DNA from 2 places in the Aerococcus sp. Group 2 genome. Region 1 is predicted to be linked to the other one. Evidence: a T-box and tRNA genes for the amino acid it is inferred to sense, from the RefSeq annotation. Region 1 holds a T-box; the other holds one or more tRNA genes.
The links. The T-box of region 1 lies ahead of serS (serine--tRNA ligase). A T-box ahead of a tRNA ligase gene usually reads a tRNA of that ligase, here a tRNA-Ser.
Positions count from the first base shown of each region.

Region 1 (7,689 bases):
GAAAAGTAGTAGAAAAGTCAATATCTGATTCATATTTGCTGGCAATAATCGCATACGGTAAAAGTATAAACATTAAGACAGTACTTTCTATAATAGTTATTATTAATCGAACAGGAGCTTCAAACTCTTTTCTATCTTTGTCGTTCATTAGGAAGTACACTCCTTTAAATAAGATTTTGTTTTAGCTAAACGCTAGTAAGTATAACTATTGTTTCAAAAATTTAAAGCTAAAATTACTTTACCATTTTATTTACTTAAGAATAGGTAATTTTTAAATTATCTTATTTATAGGCTAATTGAATAGTTAAGAATAAGAATTGAATGGCTATAAAAAAGGCTCCGATTGTTTTCGGAACCTTTTCTTGTTTTCTAATCAAAATATCTGGGGATGATTTTGATTATTTACTAAATATTTTCCTTATCCACCACTAAGTTGCCTTGGACCCAGACCTTGCGGATGTTTTCGGGGGTGACTAGGTAAATGATGCGTTCAAAGATTTCTCTAGGATCATTGAAGACGCCGAAGTCAGGGAGAATGTTATTAGCAACTTTGGTGTCGACTAGTTGGAGGTCACAGGCTTGGCCGCTTTCGATACTGCCTAATGGGAGATCGAGAGACTCGCCACCACCCTTAGTAGCCAGGTAGAAGGCTTCCACCAAGGAAATCCGGCTGTCACTGACCCCGCGTTCTTCAGGCCCCACTTGGGTATCGACCCCGTCTTCGAGGATCCGAGAAGAGACCACGGCTTGGCGGATATTTTCATAGAGGCTTGGGGAGAAGCCGCCAGAAATGTCCGTCCCTAAGCCGATGTTGACCCCTTGGGCCTTCAAGCGCTTAACTGGGAGAACCGCATTGGCGAAGTAGGCATTGGAATAAGGGCAGTGGCCGATACCAGTTCCGGTTTCTTGGAAAATTTTGCCGTCAGCTTCATTAAGGAAGTTGCAGTGAGCCATGACCGACTTGGGGCCTAAGAGGCCGAAGTTGCGTAAGACCTCGGTATCGCGTTTACCCTGGAAGCGTTCCATGACAAAGTCGTGCTCCCATTGGCCTTCGCTGCAGTGGGATTGAACATGAGCACTGTATTTTTGTGCTAATTCCCCTAAACCAGCTAAGGCTTCATCGGTACAGCTAGGGACAAAGCGCGGGGTAACGACCGGATAGACGCCTTGCTTGTAATCTTTGCTGAGTTGGCGGACTTCTTGGATGAAGGTCTCGGTATCTTTGAGGGCTTGGTCAGTAGAAGCGTCCCGGTAAAAGTCAGGGTTGGCTTGGGGATCATCCATGACCACCTTACCGACTAAGCCGCGTTGCCCCGCTTGGGCACAAATTTTGGCCAATTCATAGGAGGATTCTAAATGAGCAGAGGCAAAATAGAGCCCAGTTGTGGTACCTCGGGCGAGTAGCTGTTGGACGAGGTCGGTGTAAACCGCGCGGGCGAAGTCTAGATCGGCGTACTTGGCTTCTAAGGGGAAGGTACACTCATCCAACCAGACATTGAGGGGCTCATCTAAGGCAATCCCGGCTTGAGGCCATTGAGGGGCATGGATATGGAGGTCCACTAGACCAGGTAGGAAGTATTGGCCAGCCTCTAAACGGACAAAGTCGGCGGATGCTTGGGCTTTCTTGACGGCTTCAGCGTAGCTAGGATCCTCTTGGCGGTAGACTTGGTCGATCTTACCGTTATCATCCACCGCGATCAGGGCTTGGGGGACATAGTCTAACTGGCCGTAAACAGGGGTATGGAAGAGGTCACCTTGGAAATACTGGGTCATCGATTGAATATCCTTTCTATTCTGTCGCTTATCATTTGTGGCAATAAGCGAATATTGATAGTGTTCAGAGTGATTATTATTCATGAAATGATTGATTTTTAGTGATTTAATTGTCAACTAACAGTTTTATTCTAACAAAAAGCGGATAAAAATCAACAGAAACTTAAAATTGTCCGGAAAATACTTGTATTAAGAGACTTTTCCTAAAACACCTGTAAAAAATCACTCAATTCCAGCCTTCAGCCAGGTTTGGCCTTTTATGGGTTATTTTTTATCGAATCGTGCGATTCAGTTGATTTTACAAAGTGATCACTTTTTGCTAATATTATTAGAATGCCATGATAAGAAAATGAAATGGAGGTGGGAAAGGATGGCAAGAGTACTTGAAAAAAGGAAAATTGACCTCGTTCCCCGAATTATATTAGCAATTATTTTAGGTATTATTGTCGGACAGTTAAGTTTGGTACCGGAGTGGTTTTTCCGGCTCTGTGTGACTTTTACCGGGATTTTTTCTAGCTTCTTAAGCTTTGTGATTCCCTTTATGATTATTGGTTTTGTGGTCCAAGGGATTGCTGACCTGGGTCAAGGAGCGGGTAAGTTACTTGGGATTACGGTCTTGACCTCGTATTTATCGACCATTGTTGGGGGCTTTCTGGCTTATTTGATGGCCAGCCAGATCTTTCCTTTCTTTATCAGTGAAAGTTTGGTTGAGCGCTTAAGTCAAACTGCGCCCAGTCTGGAACCGCTCTTTGTGATTCCGATCGAACCCTTCTTCGACGTAACTGGGGCGATTATCTTTGCCTTTATGATGGGACTGGGGATCTACTGGCTCCGCCAACACGGCCGTGGCCAGGTGCTTTATGAAGGTTTTAGCGATTTTGGCGGGATCATCAGTCAAGTCCTGGCCAAGATTGTGGTGCCCTTATTACCGATTCATATTTTTTGTAATATTAGTAACCTGTCCTATAGTGGCTCGGTTTTTGCCATTATTTCGGTCTTTTGGAAGGTCTTTATCTGCGTGATTCTCCTACAGATCATCTATGTGGCTTTCCTCTTTATTTTATTTGGAATCTACGCCGGCAAGAATCCTTGGGAACTGATGAAAAACCAAATCCCGGCCTATATGACCGCGATTGGGACCCAGTCTTCAGCTGCGACCATTCCGGTTAACCTGAAGTCAGCGGCTAAAAATGAGGTTTCAAAAGACATTGCCAACTTTGTCGTGCCTCTCTGTGCCACTATTCATTTGACCGGGTCCATGATTACCATTACAGCTAATGCCACAGCGCTCTTGTTAATTTACGGTATGCCCCACAACCTCACCATGGTTTTAGGCTTCATACTCACCTTGGGCGTCTGCATGGTGGCGGCACCGGGAACCCCTGGGGGCGCGATTATGTCGGCCTTGCCTTTCTTACCAATGGTAGGCATTGTCGACACTGGCATGCAACAAATCATGATCTCTCTCCACTTGACCCAAGACTCCTTTGGGACTGCGGCCAATATTTCTGGAGATAACGCCATTGCGGTCTTTATCGATAAGATTTACCATAATTACATTAAGCAAAATGAGACGGAAAGCTCTGACCTGGCTTAGCTAGGCAAATCCCATTTGACAAGGCCAGCTTTTCTTCTTAAAATAGGGTTAGCTTTGGAGTTTAACTCCAGTAAAGTCATTGAAGACTTTATTTATAGACCAAGTGATGCTTGTGACTAGTAGCCTAGGAAACTTTTTAGCGAGTCCATGGTGGGTGAGAATGGATAGGGGACCTGGGTGAATCCACACAAGGACTGCCTACGACTTAGTATTAAGGAAGTAGTGCCGGCACAAACCGTTATTTGTAAGTGTAAGGCAAGAAATGCCTTGAAGCAGGGTGGTACCGCGCAGAATGATGACCATTTCGTCCCTTTGATTGAGAGGGCGGGATGGTTTTTCTTTTGCCCAAATGTTGTTACTGAGCATTCGTTCTGCTTTTGAAATCTAGTCGTTCAAAAGCCATGGCATCGGTTCGGGCCAAGGTCCCTCACCTAGCGAGACTCAAATGTCTCGTACGGCGGAAGCCTACGATACATAATTCGCTTCGCTTGCTTGTTCATGGCTAACGACTTATTTCAAAGCGCCACTACTGCTCACAACAATTTAGCAAAATAAATATTATTAAATAATTAGACAACAATATTAATAAAGAAATGAGGATTTGTAATGATTGATGTACGTTTATTACGGGATAATTTTGACCAAGTGGCTGAGGCTTTGAAGGGCCGCGGTGTGGAGAAGGAAACTCTAGAACACTTACGCGACCTGGACCAAAAACGCCGCCAAGTGATTGTCGAAGCGGAAAACTTGAAGAAGGAACGCAATATCGCTTCTGAAGCTATTGGTCAACTCAAGCGCAATAAGGAAAATGCGGATGACAAGATCCAAGAAATGAAAGCCCTAGGGACCAAGATTAAGGCCTTGGATAGTGATTTGGCTAAACTTGACCAAGAAGAACATGACATCCTGGCGCGGATTCCTAATTTACCAGCTGAAGGCGTACCAGTGGGGGCGGATGAAGATGAGAACGTGGAAATTCACCGCCATGGCGAAACCCCAGAATTCGACTTTGAAGTCAAAGCTCACTGGGACTTAGCCGAAGATTTAGATATCCTTGATTGGGATGCTGGGGCCAAGGTGTCAGGTTCTCGTTTTGTCTACTATAAGGGTCTGGGTGCGCGTTTAGAACGGGCTTTGTATAACTTCATGTTGGACCAACACCAAAAAGAAGGCTACATGGAAATGATTACGCCTTTCTTAGTCAACGACCAAGCCATGTACGGAACCGGACAATTCCCTAAATTTACCGAAGACGTTTACCAAATCACCAATGAAGGCCAAGACCTGACCTTGATTCCTACCGCAGAAGTGCCATTAACCAACTACTTTGCTAAGGAAATCTTGAAGGAAGAAGACCTGCCTATCCGAGTAACTGCTCTCTCACCTTGTTTCCGTTCTGAAGCTGGTTCAGCGGGACGGGACACCCGGGGCTTGATCCGGATGCACCAATTCCAAAAGGTAGAAATGGTTAAAGTAGCGACTCCAGACCAATCCTTCGATGAACTAGAAGCTATGACCCAAAATGCAGAAAATATTCTCGATTTACTCGGTTTACCTTACCGTCGCATTATCCTCTGTACTGGGGATATGGGCTTCTCAGCAGCCAAGACCTATGACATCGAAGTTTGGATGCCCGCCCAAAATACCTACCGGGAAATTTCTTCCTGTTCTAACTGTGTCGACTTCCAAGCACGCCGGGCCCAAGTCCGTTACCGGGATGTCGATGGCAAGACCCAACTGGCTCACACCTTAAACGGCTCTGGTTTAGCCGTGGGTCGGACGGTGGCTGCAGTCTTAGAAAACGGCCAAAATGCCGATGGTTCAATCACCATTCCAGAAGTCCTCGTGCCTTACATGGGTGGGGTAGATAAAATTACCAAGGAAAACGCTCGTGGATTAAACTAAGAAGATTCAGAGCGAATGCTCATAAAATGAAATTGTCTAAATAATACGAAACAGCTTTCTCAAGCATAATGGTTGGGAGAGCTGTTTTTTAGTCAAGTCAGGCGCCCTGCCAAGCAAAAGTCTTGTTTTCGGCTGGGCCAGTCTTTACAATGAATCATGATTGAAAGACTACCATATAGAAAGAAGGATTAAGGATGAGTCAAGCATTAGCAACTTTTGCCGGGGGCTGTTTTTGGTGTATGGTGCAACCCTTTGAGACCATGCCGGGGATTTTAAAAGTCGTGTCCGGATACACAGGTGGGCACACCGAAAACCCCACTTATCGCGAAGTTTGCCTGGGGGGAACGGGCCACACGGAAGCGGTGCAAATCACCTATAATCCCGAACTGATTTCCTACCAAGACCTGGTGGAGATCTATTGGCAACAAACCGATCCTACTGACGCTATGGGCCAATTTGCTGACCGGGGGGACTCTTACCGTCCCGTAATTTTCTACCACGATGACCAACAAAAGGCCATCGCCCAAGCCTCCAAAGAAGCCTTGGAAGCCAGCGGTCGTTTTGACAAACCCATCGTGACCCAAATAGAACCGGCCCAAACCTTCTATCCTGCCGAAGAATACCACCAAGACTTCCATGCCAAGAACCCTGACCACTACCAGGCCTACCGCCAAGGCTCAGGTCGGCAAGCCTTCATTGATAAACATTGGCAAAAATAGGTGGAGAGTGCGACAGTCACAACAAAGGACGAAACCGCTACGCATATTATATCTGTAACTCGCTGACGCTTCGAACAGCTATAGCAACTGGAGAAAACTGGGATAAGCTCAGCTATTAGGATGTGAGGACGCCGTCAGAGACTTGAATCACTGGAAGAAAATACCATAAGCACAGGAAGTCTGTGCGTTGGCATTTTCTGAAGTGACTTCAAGGCTGGCGTCCGAACTCAACTACGCTGAGTGTTACCAGTTTTTGAAGTGGACGTTCGTCCTGTGACTGGAGCACGTTTGAATAGAGTGCGACAAACGCCTCAAAAGGCAAGACATTAACTTCTTTTTTGAAGGAATTCGGCTTACTCATGGATGACAAGTAAATATTGAAAAGTAAGCTGGGCTAAGTCCCGGCTTATTTTTATGACTTCTTTATTAAGTGAACTTCAAAGTGGAAAGCACGTGCCTGACTTCCTTTGTAAAAATATTTTATAGGTTAAATTTTTCCTTGCCTAGCCACGGAAAAGGTCTTAAAATATGCTAAATAAAAATTGTCTTTTATTTAAATTGTCGAGCAATTCAAACAAATTCCCCCTAAAGTATTTACAAATGTTTTCGAAAAAGGTATTATAAGTCTACTTAACTAATGGGCGCCGCTCTTAGAACACAGTTCGGGCGAGTGCCCAAAATTGTAATTTTGAAAGGGGAATGACAATGTCTGTAAATATCGATTGGAATAATTTAGGTTTTGCTTATATGGACCTTCCTTATCGTTGGCGTGCTTATTGGAAAGATGGCGAATGGTATAAAGAAGGCTTAGAAGAGGGAAAGACTTTTCCAATTGCTGAAGGTGCTCCGGCCTTACACTATGGCCAAGAAGCATTTGAAGGCTTAAAAGCTTACCGTCGTAAAGATGGTCAAATCCAACTCTTCCGTCCAGACCAAAACGCTAAACGGATGGCTAACTCCGCCGAACGAATGTTGATGCCAGCTTATCCTGAAGAAAAATTTGTTGAAGCGGTTGTCAAAACAGTTCAAGCGAACGCTGACTACGTCCCACCTTATGGGTCAGGCGCTTCGATGTATATCCGTCCATTATTAATTGGGGTAGGCGACAACATTGGCGTTTCCCCTGCTAAGGAATATATCTTTACTATCTTCACCATGCCAGTAGGTCCTTACTACCGTGATGGTTTAGCACCAATGCCATTTGTCACCAGCAAGTACGACCGTGCCGCTCCTTACGGGACTGGTGCTTCTAAAGTTGGTGGGAACTACGGGGGTTCGCTCTTACCAGGTGAAAAAGCGAAGAAAGCCGGCTATGGTGACGTGGTTTACCTAGACCCAGCTACTCACACCAAGATTGAAGAAGTTGGTTCCGCAAACTTCTACGGGATCGAAAAAGATACCAACAAGTTTGTGACACCAAAATCACCTTCAATCCTCCCATCCATCACCAAATACTCCATCATCCACTTAGCTAAAGAACGTTTAGGCTTAGAGGTTGAAGAAGGCGACGTTTACGTGGATGAATTAGACCGCTTTGCTGAAGCAGGTGCCATGGGAACCGCTGCCGTAATTTCTCCAGTGTCACGGATTGACCACGGCGACCGTTCCTTCAAATTCTACTCCGACACAGAAGTTGGACCAATCACCCAAAAACTTTATGACGAGTTAGTGGGTATCCAATACGGAGACATCGAA
Region 1 covers NZ_CAJHPA010000003.1:133,853-141,541, forward strand. The annotation lists gene JFU01_RS05220 (hypothetical protein) at 1-148, opposite strand, end outside; gene guaD (guanine deaminase) at 406-1,773, opposite strand; gene JFU01_RS05230 (dicarboxylate/amino acid:cation symporter) at 2,144-3,370, shown strand; T-box leader at 3,468-3,685, shown strand; gene serS (serine--tRNA ligase) at 3,977-5,275, shown strand; gene msrA (peptide-methionine (S)-S-oxide reductase MsrA) at 5,470-5,994, shown strand; gene JFU01_RS05245 (branched-chain amino acid aminotransferase) at 6,694-7,689, shown strand, end outside.

Region 2 (7,689 bases), on a different contig from region 1:
GAAACTTGGTTAAGAATTTGACATTTTCCGATTCAATCGCTGCAATAAAGCCAGCTTGGTCACCATAAGCTAAAATTGATAAAGCACTCTTAGGCCCAATTCCCGAAACACTTATTAATTGTAAAAAGAGTTGTTTCTCGGCCTGATCAAAAAAACCATACAGGCGTATGGCATCCTGGCTAACCGCTTGGTAGAGCCAAACTTGCACCTGTTGGCCTTTTTGATCACTTAAGCGATAAGGATTTGGAAAATAAATATAATAGGCAAGTCCCGCCGTTTCAACGACTACCGCTTCACTAGTTAAATCAACAAGTAATCCCTTGATATATTGGTACATCACTCAACCTCATTACTCCACATATTTTTTGTAGTCACTATAGCCAGCTTGGTCCATTTCTTCATAAGGAATAAATTTTAGAGCAGCAGAATTAATACAATATCTTAACCCCCCTGCTTCACTCGGACCATCAGTAAAGACATGTCCCAAGTGAGAGTCTGCTGTTTGACTTCGTACTTCAGTACGAACCATGCCATGTGAAGTATCTTGGTGCTCGTTAACAACATCCTCTTCAATAGGTTGGGTAAAAGCCGGCCAACCACAACCGGAATTGTATTTTTTACTGGAAGAGAATAAGGGTTTTCCATCCACAATATCTACGTAAATTCCCTTTTCAAAAAATTCATCATAGTCACCTGAAAAAGGACGTTCAGTGGCTTGATTTTGAGTCACTTCATAAGCTAAGTCACTAAGTTCTTTTAAACGAGCGTTTTTTTCTTCTTGATTCATAGCAGTCTCTCCTCTTTCTTTAATTTGCTTTATTTTATCATAACTAGCGGATAATCCCTATATTATTGATTCTTAGGACTTTCATGGGCATCTTGGATCCGTTTGAAGCTGCGTTCGATTTCATAATTAGAATAATGGATTAAAACGGGACGTCCGTGGGGGCAATTATAAGGGTTCTCACAGTAAGTCAGGTCGTCTAACAATTGCCGGGCCTGACGATCATCTAAATAATGATTAGCTTTTATCGAAAGCCGGCAAGACATCATAATAGCGGTTTTTTCCCGGTAGGTATTAACCGAAAAATCTTTATTTTCAATGGCTAGTTGGATCATGGAATCAATGTGTTCTTGGACCTGGTCACTCCCCATCCAAGCGGGATGGTAGTTGACTAAAAATTGATTGGGGCCAAATTCTTCAATGCCAATCCCCATAGCCCGTATCCGGTCTAAGACTTGTCTGACATCATGACTTTCTGATGAGGGATAGTCTAAAACTAAAGGAACCAGTAATTCCTGGCTAGCTGTATCCATATCACCGATGGCTTCGCGGAAGTATTCATATTTAATCCGTTCTTGAGCCGCATGCTGGTCAACTAAATACATCCCGGTTTCATCGGAACAGACCAAATAAGAAGCCTGTAATTGGCCCACATAGTCCAGTTGAGGGAAGCTTGGATTTCTCTGGCCTTGGGCTTGCCCCTCTTCATGATTAGGGCTAGCTGGCTTAAGCTCACTAGGTGTGCTTGTGCTTGGTGGGAAACTTTCTCTATGAGCACCCTCCCCTTGGTCAGCTGTCTGGGCTTCCGCTTGCCAGTCTTTGCCATGGTCTGTTTCCTTAACTAGGAAAGCTTCATTCTCAGCTGGCTCTACTTGATTTTTAAAATCAAAACGCAGTTGCTGGGTATCTTCTTGACTTTTTAGATCAATGCTGGCTTGGTGGTTAGCTGTCTCAGTAATCTCTTTCTTGCCTACATCGGGGATCCGTCTTAGGGGAGATAGTCTTTCCTGAACACTGCTTTGGATGAGGTCGTAAAGTTCTTCTTCCTTACTAATGCGAATCTCTTGTTTGGTTGGATGGACATTAACATCAAGTAATTGGGCATCAGTAGAAATATTAAGGACAGCTATGGGATAACGGCCGATCATGAGCTTAGAAGCATAGCCCTTGATAATCGCCTGACTGAGGACGTAATTTTTGATATAGCGGCCGTTAACAAATAGGGACATGTAATTGCGTGAGGCCCGGGTAAGCTCCGGCTTAGAGATATAACCGCTGAGTTGGAAATCATGGTCCTCATTCTCAATCGCTAACATGTCTTGAGCCTGTTTAAATCCATAGACGGCAGCAATAACTTCTTGGAGCCGGCCCTTGCCATTGGTTCGTAATAGCTCCCTGCCATCATGAGTATAAGTAAACCGGATATCAGGGTGGGCCATGGCTAAACGGTTCACGACATCCGTAATATGAGAAAGTTCGGTGCTTAATTGCTTAATGTGCTTTAAGCGGGCTGGGGTATTGTAGAATAAATTTTCTACTTGGATGGTTGTTCCTTGCCGTAAATGCGAAGGACGATACTCCACTTCATCGCCCCCAATTAAGCTGATAGAGGAGCCCTCTTTTCCATCACTGGTTTCCAGCGAAACTTCAGCAACTGAGGCGATCGAGGGCAAGGCTTCACCACGAAAGCCCAAGGTTTTGATCCGAAAGAGGTCTCGTGAATGATAGATTTTACTGGTAGCATGGCGTTTAAAGGCCAACTTCACATCTTCCCCACTCATTCCTAAACCATTATCAATGACTTGGATGCTCTTCAAACCAGCCTCTTCGACTTTGATATCGATACTGGTTGCCTGGGCATCAATCGCATTTTCTAAGAGTTCTTTTACCACGGAAGCCGGCCGTTCGACCACTTCCCCAGCGGCAATCTGATTAGCAACTTGTTCAGGAAGTTCGTGGATCATCCTAATCCTCCTCGCTTAGTTTCCTTTGTAATTGGTTCAATAATTCTAAGGCTTCAATAGGTGATAAATGGTTAATATCAACAGCGTCTAGCTGGTCTAAAACATAATCTTCATTCGCTGTCTTTTGATTGAGATTTTCTTGGTCAGTAAAGAGATTAAGCTGCTTGGGCTCTGCCCCTTTAGCGGATTCACTCTCCAAGTCAGATAAAATCTCAGCTGCATTGGCTAATAAGCTCTTAGGTAAGCCAGCCAGCTTAGCAACATGAATCCCATAACTCTTATCGGCCGGGCCATCATAAACCTTATGAAGAAAGACCACTTCGCCATCTTTTTCTATGGCGCCGACATGAATATTCTTAAGGGCCGGTAAATGATTATCCAAATCAGTCAGTTCATGGTAATGGGTTGAAAAGAGCACCTTCGCCTTAAGATGGTCGTGTAAATACTCTAAAATAGCTTGGGCTAAGGCAATGCCATCATAAGTCGAAGTCCCCCGCCCAATCTCGTCAAAGAGTAACAAGGACCGGTCAGTCGCATGTTGAATAGCCTGGTTAGCTTCCATCATTTCGACCATAAAGGTACTTTGCCCCGCTTGCAGGTCATCGGTTGCCCCAATCCGGGTAAAAATCTGGTCAAAAATAGGCAGGGTCGCTTGACTAGCGGGTACAAAACTTCCCATTTGCGCCATGATTACGGTAAGGCCCAGCTGACGCATGTAAGTGGATTTCCCTGACATATTAGGTCCGGTAATTAATAGAATGGAAGTGTCCTTATCCATGATGATGTCATTAGGGACAAAATCATCTCGGCCTAGGGTCTCTTCAACCACTGGGTGGCGGGAATCTTTAATCAATAAGGCCCGGTCTTCTCCACTAAAATGAGGGCGCACATACTGATTTTGTTCGCTAATTTCTGCTAGGGACTGGACCACGTCCACCTGAGCAATGGCCTGGGCGATGGCTTGCAAGTCTTTTTGATAGACTTTAACCTTTTCTCTCACCTCAAGGAAAAGCTCATATTCCAGGTCAACTGATTTTTCCTGAGCTTCCAAGATCCGATATTCCATTTCCTTTAGTTCTGGGGTAATAAAACGCTCAGCATTAGTTAGGGTTTGCTTTCTCTCATAACGACCTTCTGGTAAAAGATGAAGGTTAGCCTTGGTTACCTCGATATAATAACCAAAAACCTTATTATAGCCAATTTTTAAAGATTTAATCCCGGTCGCTTCACGCTCCTTGGCTTGCAGGTTAGCAATCCATTCTGATCCGTGGCGAATCGCCTGACGATAGTCATCCAGCTGGTCACTAAAGCCATCCCTAATAATGCCACCTTCAGTAATCGATATATTAGCTTCCGGATCAATAGCGCTTTCGATGGTTTCAACCACTTCTGGTAGGGCTGCCAGGCTGTTAAGGAGCTTGTTCCAAACACCGGTTTCTTGTCTATCACTTGGATTACCTTGGATAGCTTGTAAATTTTCAGAGACTTGGGGAACCTTTTTCAAGGAATTCATCAATTGCAGGAGCTCGCGGGCATTGACCTGCCCCATCGATATCTTAGCCACTAAGCGCTCTAAATCGTAGACCCCAGAAAGATTTTCTTGGATATTGCGCCGTTCAAAGAAGGCGTCGATCAAGGATTCTACTTGGTCTAAGCGCTCTTCAATCGTTGCTTGGATAATAAGGGGCCGGTCCAGCCACTGCCTTAGCAAACGTCCGCCCATGGCGGTTTTAGTCTCATCGAGAAAATGCAGTAAACTTCCTGAACGTTTCTGCGTTCGAATCGATTCGGTTAATTCTAAATTGCGTTTCGCAAAATAGTCCATATGCAAGTAATAATCTAACTCATAGGACTCCGCTTGGCGCCAGTGGTTAACCATACGAAACTGAGTGCTATAAACATAGGCCATCAAAACGCGCAGAGCCTTAAGCTCAATACGATGCTTAATATTTTGAGTAATTTTTTCAAAGGCGCTTTCCGGTAATTGATCGAGGGTTTTCTGATTAATATAGGAAGAGGTGAAAGGAAAGAGCTGCTCGAGTTGGGCCAAGTCATCTTCGCTCAGTTCATGATAAAAGACGACTTCCTTGGCTTGAATTTGTGAGAATTCTGTTAACAACATTTCAAATGAATCCATATGGGTCACTTTCAGCTCGCCTGTTGAAATATCAGTATAAGCTAAAGCATAGGCGCCTTCTTGATGTATAATCGCACAAATAAAGACATTTTCTTTATCGCTAGAATTGTAATAAGTCCCCGGGGTAATCACTTTGATCACCTGGCGGTCTACCATACCCTTAGCTTGCTTAGGATCTTCCATTTGTTCAGCGATAGCGACCTTATAGCCTTGGTTGACTAGGGTTTTCACATATTCGTCCGCTGAATGATAGGGAACACCGCACATGGGAATGGGGTCATCCGCATTCCGATTTCGACTCGTTAGGGTAATTTCTAATATCTGTGCCGCTTTTTTGGCGTCATCATCAAACATTTCATAAAAATCGCCCAGCCTAAAAAATAAAAAGGCATCGGGATATTGATCTTTGATCTGATAGTATTGCTCCATCATTGGTGTTTTTTTCTTCGCCATTGTTTACATCCTTTAATCTTAACTTTTTACAATCTTATCTATTCTAACACAGAAAAGCAAAGGGTGAAATTCACAGCCTTAATAATTCGTGATAGAATAAAAGCTAAAAAAGGAAAGGAATTAATCATGTTAAAGCACTTATATCTCATGCGCCACGGCGAAACAGAATTTAATTTGGAGAACCGCGTACAGGGCTGGTGTGATTCCCCTTTAACTGAAAAAGGCATCCGACAAGCCGAGCTGGCTAGAGATATGCTAAGGGAACGGGAAATCACTTTTACCCATGGCTACAGCTCACCACTTGATCGGGCCAGAGAAACGCTTAAATATAGCAGCCCCAATCATATGCCCACAGAAACAGTCACTGGTTTGAAGGAATGGGGCTTTGGTTCACTAGAAGGGCAATCTCGCGACCTCATGCCTAAACCTCTCTCAGCACCTAAAACGGATGATTACTACTGTCAGTATGGTGGTGAAAAAGCCAGCGAAGTCTGTCAACGCATTAATCAGAGTCTTCAAACCATTATGTCTAAAGAGGATAGCCAGCAAGTCTTAGCCGTCGCCCACGGAGCAGTCATCTACCAATTTGTAAAAGACTTCCTTCCTGACCCGGTTGCTGGTATCGGCAACTGCGAAATCTTTCACTTTGTTTACGATTTCAACACCTTCACCTTTATAGAAAATATGAAGCCTTATCGGGAAATGTCCGTGTCTGGTGAAAATTTATTTGCAAAATCGGACAAAACGTTATAAGATATACTTTGTTGCTAACTTAGTTTAGCCGGGAGAAGTAGCGAAGAGGCCGTAACGCGCTTGACTCGAAATCAAGTTGTCGGGAAACCGGCACGTGGGTTCGAATCCCACCTTCTCCGTAGTCAAATTTCTAATAACACCCAATAACCCCTAATCGTTTTTAAATCAGCGTTTCTAAGGGTTTCGATTTCCTAATAATTTCTAATAATCGCCAACTTTCACCCAAAAATATATAACTTTTTTATTTCACAAACTATTGCCAGTCAACGTGTCAGCACCCCAAGGGGTGCTTTTTTCTATAACTTTTTTGCCCTTCTTGTCCTATATTGAAAAACACTTTTAAAATAAGTTGTGACTACTTAAAAACAGTTAATTCCAAAATAAATCGTACAAATATCGTACAAGTTTTTGTCCCCGCCTAGAGGGGTAATAGAATAGAATGAATGAGCGGTCATTAGAACCGCTTTTTTATTTTGCTTATTTAGGACTTCTGTCTGCTCTCCTTCATAAAAGCACAAAATCTTAGCTTTTTTACATTGTAATATCCTAGAATCACATCCTATGTTAACAAGCATAATAAAAAGCCCAAGCTCTACTTGAACTTGGACTATAGCTATCTCAATGCATGCTAATTATTTGCGACGTTTCAAGACAGTTGCTCCAGCTGCGACTAAGGCAAGGCCAAAGCCTGTAAAAGATGCAGCAACTACACCAGTTTTAGGTAAAACAGAATGAGTAGCCGGTGCAGAGGTCGCTTTAGCAGTCGAAGATTTTTCTTCCTTAGGAGCTAAGGCTAGGACTTTATCTGTCTTGGTATCTTTATTTTGATTTGCTGTCACTGGATCATTTGTATCAGAAGCAGTCACTAAAGTTGAAACTTGTGAACCTTCTTCTGCAGTCACTGACTTATCACTATCGCTAGATGGAGCAACAGCTGTAGGAGTTGCTAGTGTAGGTGCTACAGCAGTGTTAGCTTGGCTAGTTGGACTAACAAGCGGAGTGATTGGTACGGTTAGAGTTGGTGTTGTCGGTTGAGCTATAGGTTTTGGCGTTGGGACTGGATCCGGCGTCGGTTCTGGTTCAGTTTTGTTTGTTGGTTGAACTGGCTTTGGATCCAGTACTGGAACTGGTTCTGGATTTGGCTTAGGTTCTGGTTGTGGTTTTGGGGTTGGCTTTTCTTCCGGTTTTTGTTGAACCGGTTCTGGTTCTGGATCCGGCGTTGGTTCTGGTTGCGGGTCCGGTGTAACTGGTGTCGTTGGTTTTTCATCCAACGTTGGATCTGGATTTGGCTTAGTTGGTTCCGGATTTGTAGGCTTTGGTTTTTCAGCTTCCCTTGTACCGACTAAAATAATTTTATTTTTCGGTTGACGAATAACAACACCCTTCGAATCTCTTAAACCATCCTCACCTTCTTGTTTAACGATGGTTTTACCCTTTTCAAGTGTTGAATCTTCAATTCTTTCCACTTCAAAAGGAATAGGCTCAGTTTTTTGATCTTCTGGTGCTGGTATCGTTTCAGTAATCTTTCCAGCTGGATAATCAGTATCACCAACTTGACGAGATATGGTCAAGGTGCCAATAGGATCTATAGCATTTTT
Region 2 covers NZ_CAJHPA010000005.1:104,380-112,068, reverse strand. The annotation lists gene ruvA (Holliday junction branch migration protein RuvA) at 1-337, opposite strand, end outside; gene msrB (peptide-methionine (R)-S-oxide reductase MsrB) at 350-787, opposite strand; gene mutL (DNA mismatch repair endonuclease MutL) at 850-2,754, opposite strand; gene mutS (DNA mismatch repair protein MutS) at 2,750-5,338, opposite strand; gene JFU01_RS07510 (histidine phosphatase family protein) at 5,465-6,091, shown strand; tRNA gene JFU01_RS07505 (tRNA-Ser) at 6,123-6,210, shown strand; gene JFU01_RS07500 (G5 domain-containing protein) at 6,724-7,689, opposite strand, start outside.
Region 2: it encodes a tRNA-Ser, which carries the amino acid that the T-box ahead of serS (serine--tRNA ligase) is inferred to sense. The anticodon was not compared.